Bosea sp. 685: one gene and its partner. The protein of the gene in region 1 binds, or shares a complex with, the protein of each later gene. Links are inferred from orthologs where the notes say so. Each region holds a gene or a part of one and is shown in the gene's direction. Other genes may lie near its edges.

Evidence for each region.
Region 2: the proteins of tig (region 1) and rpsG are in contact, whole or in part, in a crystal structure (PDB 3GTY), measured with the Thermotoga maritima proteins. The link is inferred for Bosea sp. 685 from one-to-one orthologs. Residues at the interface, in WP_004081061.1 of Thermotoga maritima: Glu122, Val124, Val129, Leu130, Tyr133, Glu188, Gly259, Ile262, Tyr263, Glu266, Ser270, Glu273, Gln274, Glu277, Arg308, Gln311, Ile312, Ser315, Tyr316, Glu325, Arg329, Arg336, Leu363, Phe366, Trp367, Arg373, Leu377, Arg381, Leu384, Glu387; in WP_004081843.1 of Thermotoga maritima: Lys34, Lys52, Lys55, Glu59, Arg62, Gln63, Glu66, Asn67, Lys69, Val71, Arg95, Ala109, Lys110, Lys111, Gly112, Arg113, Pro114, Glu117, Glu121, Ile124, Ala125, Tyr127, Asn128, Asn129, Thr130, Gly131, Lys135, Asp139, Arg142, Met143.

The regions. Positions count from the first base shown.
Region 1 is NZ_CP134779.1:2,519,195-2,522,005, forward strand. It holds tig (trigger factor), read left to right. Parts: upstream 1-591; coding sequence 592-2,031; downstream 2,032-2,811. Other genes in the region: RMR04_RS13360 (multicopper oxidase family protein), read right to left, coding at 1-136; RMR04_RS13375 (ATP-dependent Clp protease proteolytic subunit), read left to right, coding at 2,191-2,811. UniProt on the Bacillus subtilis protein: Involved in protein export. Acts as a chaperone by maintaining the newly synthesized protein in an open conformation. Functions as a peptidyl-prolyl cis-trans isomerase.
Region 2 is NZ_CP134779.1:2,050,058-2,053,290, forward strand. Bases 1-2,720 are described here. They hold rpsG (30S ribosomal protein S7), read left to right. Parts: upstream 1-985; coding sequence 986-1,456; downstream 1,457-2,720. Other genes in these bases: rpoC (DNA-directed RNA polymerase subunit beta'), read left to right, coding at 1-105; rpsL (30S ribosomal protein S12), read left to right, coding at 542-913; fusA (elongation factor G), read left to right, coding at 1,491-2,720. Outside these bases: more of fusA, read left to right, coding at 2,721-3,233.

The DNA.
Region 1 (2,811 bases):
CTCCGGCTGGGCCGGCTGGCGGCCTGGCCTGCGACGAGGCCCCACCGGCAAGCACGATCGTCGTCGTGGCGCCAAGGGTCGTGGCGCCAAGCCCGGCGAGCGTAGCGCGCCTTGTCGGCGCAAGGAGTGGTCGCATGGACGAAGTGAGGCCTTTGTCGGTCATGCGCCCGGCATAATCTGTGGCGTGCGATCTGGCGAGAGGCGGCCTTCGCACGGCCCGGCGATGTGTCGCGATACGGCGCGGTGGGGCCACCTTCGCAGAAACGTCGCATTTTTTTGCTGCATGGCCTGCTCGAAATGCGTATAGCACCGCGGCCCAACGATGGCCGCGCTGCGTTTGCTCGCGTGCAGCGCTATCGGGCCGGCGGGCGTGGCGGAATTGGTAGACGCACTGGTTTTAGGTACCAGCGGCGAAAGTCGTGGGGGTTCGAGTCCCTCCGCCCGCACCAGCAGGCGTGCGATCGCATCATGACGTTAGCGTCGTGGCGCGGGAATCGTTCGCTGAAGAAAAATGGATTTCGCGAGCGCGGCGGCGGTCACCCGGCGTCGCGCTTTGGACATTGAAGTAACGCTGTTGGCGGATCGAAAACGATGAACGTGACCGAAACCCTGTCCCAGGGCCTCAAGCGCGAGTTTCAGGTGGTGTTGAATGCCGCCGACCTCAAATCCAGGCTCGATGACGGCCTTCAGGGCCTGCAGGGCAAGGCCAAGATCAATGGCTTCCGCCCCGGCAAGGTGCCGGTTGCCCATTTGCGCCGTCTCTATGGCCGCTCGGTCATGTCCGACGTGCTGCAGAACGCGGTCAACGAGGCGAACCAGAAGATCGTCACGGATAACGGCCTGAAGCTCGCCTTCGAGCCGCAGATCCGCTTCCCCGAGAACAAGGACGAGATCGAGGCCGCGATGGAGGCCAAGGGCGATCTCGCCTTCACCGTCGCGCTCGAGGTTCTGCCCAAGATCGAGCTCGCTGACCTGTCGGACGTCGCGCTGACCAAGCCCGTCGCCGAGGTGCCCGATGCCGATGTCGATGCCGCGCTGGAGCGCATGGCCGGCCAGAATCGCACCTATTCGAACAAGGGCGAGAAGGCCAAGGCCGCCAGCGGCGACCGCCTGATGATCTCCTTTGTCGGCACGCTCGAGGGCAAGCCCTTCGACGGCGGCACGGGCGAGGGCATCCCGCTCGATCTCGGCGCCGGTCAGTTCATCCCCGGCTTCGAGGAGCAGCTCGAAGGCGCCAAGGCCGGCGAGACCCGCACGGTCAAGGTGACCTTCCCCGAGAACTACACCGCGACCCATCTTGCCGGTAAACCGGCCGAGTTCGAGGTCACGGTCACCGAGGTGCAGGCGCCCGAGGCCGTCAAGATCGACGACGAGCTCGCCAAGGCCTTCGGCATGGAGTCGCTCGATGCGCTGAAGACCGCGATCCGCGAGCAGATCGGCCGCGATTTCGGCGAGCAGTCGCGCCGCAAGCTGAAGAAGAGCCTGCTCGACGCGCTCGATGTGAAATACACCTTCGAATTGCCGCCGACCCTGGTCGAGCAGGAGTTCGCCAGCGTCTGGAGCCATGTCGAAGTCGACATGAAGGAAGCCAAGAAGTCCTTCGAGGATGAGGGCACAACCGAAGAAGCCGCCAAGGCCGACTATCGCAAGATCGCCGAGCGCCGGGTTCGCCTCGGCCTCGTGCTGGCCGAGATCGGCGAGCAGGCCAAGGTCCAGATCTCGGATGACGAGGTCACCAAGGCCCTGGTCGAGCGCGCCCGCCAGTTCCCCGGCCAGGAGAAGCAGGTCTGGGAGTTCTACCAGAAGAACCCGCAGGCCCTGGCCGAGATCCGCGCCCCGATCTTCGAGGAGAAGGTCGTCGACCACCTGCTGGAGCAGGTGAAGGTCGAGGATCAGAGCGTCACGCGCGAAGCGCTCTACGCCGACGACGAGGCGGACGAGACTGCCGAGGCCAAGCCGAAGAAGGCCGCCAAGAAGGCCAAGAAGGCTGACGCCAAGGGCGAGGACAAGGCCGAAGACACTTCGGCCTGATTGTCGGCAACCTTAATCGCAATATTCGCGCCGCCGAGCTTCATGCTGGGCGGCGCTTCTCTTTTCAGCCGCGTTTGCCGTGCTTATGTGGGTGTCCTCCGAGACATTCGCTGATTCTCCATCCGCCGAAGCCGGCGCTGCCACCCAAGGACGATTTTCATGCTGCGCGATCCGATCGAGACCTACAACAATCTCGTCCCGATGGTGGTCGAGCAGTCCAGCCGTGGCGAGCGCGCCTTCGACATCTATTCGCGGCTGCTGCGCGAGCGCATCATCTTCCTGACCGGACCGGTCGAGGATTATTCCGCCTCGCTCATCGTGGCACAGCTCCTCTTCCTCGAGGCCGAGAACCCCAAGAAGGAAATCTCCTTCTACATCAACTCGCCCGGTGGCGTTGTGACGTCGGGCATGTCGATCTACGACACGATGCAGTTCATCCGCTGCCCGGTCACGACCTTGTGCGTCGGCCAGGCCGCTTCGATGGGCTCGCTGCTGCTGACAGCCGGCGCCAAGGACATGCGTTTCGCGCTGCCCAACGCCCGCATCATGGTCCACCAGCCCTCGGGCGGCTTCCAGGGCCAGGTCACCGACATCCTGATCCACGCCCGCGAGGTCGAGAGCCTGAAGCGCCGGCTGAACGAGATCTACGTCAAGCACACCGGACGCTCCTATGCCGACATCGAAGCGGCGCTGGAGCGCGACAATTTCATGACTGCCGAGGCGGCGCGCGACTTCGGCCTGATCGACAAGGTCATCGACAAGCGGCCTGAAGAAGCAACG
Region 2 (3,233 bases), 470 kb from region 1 along the record:
GTCGGTCAGAAGGCCGATGCGGCGGCGAAGGCGGCGGCCTCAGCGGCCAAGGCGGCAGCTGCAACAGCGGCCGCAGTGGCGGCGGCACTGCCCGCGGCCGAATGACGGCGCACTGACGCTTGATCGTTACGAAATGGCCGCCTCCGGGCGGCCATTTTGCTGTGTGGGGGAGGGCGCTCGACCCGTTGCTGCGGCTGAACACGCTGTTTGGGCCGTGTGCAGGGCGAAGTCGCCAGAATTGGGGTTGACGCGACTCGGGTTGCGAGTCATAAGCGCGCCACTGTCGAAGGTTGTCGGACACGTTTGTCGCTTGCCTCGTTGCGAGCGAATGTCGCGACCGAAACGCCTTCGGAATTCCAGCGTCGATTGACGACATGGTGAGAAGCATGAATGCGGAGCGATCCGTGTTCCTCTGCTGGCGAATGCGCCTGAGGTTTCCCTGCCGGGAGCCGATGGCGCAGTTTCGTTTGTGCCATGGCTTCGCTTGATCTGGGCCGTCGATTTAGAGATTTCCAAACGCTCAGTGGAGCGAGAGGCCAGAATGCCGACAATCAGCCAGCTCATTCGCAAGCCGCGTTCGCCCGTCAAGGCGCGCAACACCGCTCCGGCGCTTGAATCCTGCCCGCAGAAGCGCGGCGTCTGCACGCGCGTTTATACGACGACGCCGAAGAAGCCGAACTCCGCGTTGCGTAAGGTCGCCAAGGTGCGCCTGACCAACGGCTTCGAAGTGATCGGCTATATTCCTGGTGAGGGTCACAACCTCCAGGAGCACTCGGTCGTCATGATCCGCGGCGGCCGCGTCAAGGATTTGCCCGGCGTGCGTTATCACATCCTTCGCGGTGTGCTCGACACGCAGGGCGTGAAGAACCGTAAGCAACGCCGTTCGAAGTACGGCGCCAAGCGTCCGAAGTGAGTTCTGCCAGACTGGCGGGGCGATGAGCCCAAGCCTGTTCGCAGCTTTTAAGATTTGACCGGAGACTAGACGATGTCCCGCCGCCATAGCGCTGAAAAGCGCGAGATCATTCCCGATCCGAAGTTCCACGATATCATCGTGACGAAGTTCATGAATTCGGTGATGTACGAAGGCAAGAAGTCGACCGCCGAGCGGATCGTCTATGGTGCTTTCGAGATCATCGAAGGCAAGCTGAAGAGCGACCCGCTCGCCGTCTTCAAGACTGCGCTCGAGAATGTCGCTCCGGCGATCGAGGTTCGTTCGCGTCGCGTCGGCGGCGCCACCTATCAGGTCCCGGTCGAGGTTCGCACCGAGCGCCGTCAGGCGCTGGCGATCCGCTGGCTGATCACGGCTGCTCGCGGCCGCAACGACAAGACGATGGTCGAGCGGCTCTCCTCGGAGCTGATGGATGCCGCCAACAACCGCGGAAATGCCGTGAAGAAGCGTGAAGACACGCACCGGATGGCGGAAGCCAACCGCGCCTTCTCGCATTATCGCTGGTAACCGTTCGTCAGACTAGGAAAGACAGAGCGCTCCTATGGCACGCACTCATCCCATCGACCGATACCGCAATTTCGGCATCATGGCGCATATCGACGCCGGCAAGACGACGACGACCGAGCGCGTGCTGTATTACACCGGCAAGTCGCACAAGATCGGCGAAGTCCATGACGGCGCCGCCACCATGGACTGGATGGAGCAGGAGCAGGAGCGTGGCATCACGATCACCTCGGCTGCGACCACCTGTCTGTGGCGCGAACATCGCCTGAACATCATCGACACCCCCGGCCACGTCGACTTCACCATTGAAGTCGAGCGTTCGCTGCGCGTGCTCGACGGTGCCGTCTGCGTGCTCGATGGCAACCAGGGCGTTGAGCCCCAGACCGAGACCGTCTGGCGCCAGGCCGACAAATACGACGTGCCGCGCATCGTCTTCGTCAACAAGATGGACAAGATCGGCGCCGATTTCTATCGCTGCGTCCAGGACATCATTGACCGCGTCGCCGGCAAGCCGGTCTGCCTGCAGATCCCGATCGGTGCCGAGTCCGATTTCGTCGGCGTCGTCGACCTGATCAAGATGAAGGCGATCGTCTGGAACGGCGAGGCGCTCGGCGCTTCCTTCGAAGAGAAGGAGATCCCCGCCGATCTCGCCGACAAGGCCGCCGAGTATCGCAACAAGCTCGTTGAAGCCGCCGTCGACATGGACGATGCGGCAATGGAAGCCTATCTCGACGGCACCGAGCCGGATGCGGAGACGCTGCGCAAGCTGATCCGTACCGCGGTGCAGCGTCGCGCCTTCCATCCCGTGCTCTGCGGTTCCGCCTTCAAGAACAAGGGCGTCCAGCCGCTGCTCGACGCCGTCGTCGACTTCCTGCCGTCGCCGGTCGATCGTGGCGAGATCAAGGGCATCGACTTCAAGACCGAGGAAGAGACCGTTCGTCACCCGACGGATGAGGATCCCTTCTCCATGCTCGCCTTCAAGATCATGGACGACCCCTTCGTCGGCACCATCACCTTCTGCCGCGTCTATTCGGGCAAGGTCGAGACCGGCGCGGGCGTCATCAACTCGACCCGCGACAAGAAAGAGCGTGTCGGCCGCATGCTGCTGATGCATGCGAACAACCGCGAAGACATCAAGGAGGCTTTCGCTGGCGACATCGTCGCCCTGGCCGGCCTCAAGGATGTCCGCACCGGTGACACGCTGTGCGACCCCATCAAGGCGGTCATCCTGGAGCGCATGGAATTCCCCGAGCCGGTCATCACGATCGCGATCGAGCCGAAGTCCAAGGCCGACCAGGAGAAGCTTGGCCTGGCGCTGGCGAAGCTTGCCAACGAGGATCCCTCGTTCCGCGTTTCGACCGACCAGGAGAGCGGCCAGACCATTCTCAAGGGCATGGGCGAGCTGCATCTCGACATCAAGGTCGACATCTTGCGCCGGACCTACAAGGTGGACGCCAATATCGGCGCTCCCCAGGTGGCCTATCGCGAGACGATCACCAAGAAGGCCGAGATCGACTACACCCACAAGAAGCAGACCGGCGGTACCGGCCAGTTCGCCCGCGTCAAGCTGGTGATCGAGCCCAACGAAGTCGGCAAGGGCTTCGCCTTCGAGTCGAAGGTCGTCGGTGGTACGGTTCCTAAGGAATACATCCCCGGCGTCGAAAAGGGCCTGAACTCGGTCATCGGCTCTGGCGTGATCGCCGGCTTCCCGGTCGTTGACGTCAAGGTCACGCTGGTCGACGGCGCCTTCCACGAGGTCGACTCCTCGGCTCTGGCCTTC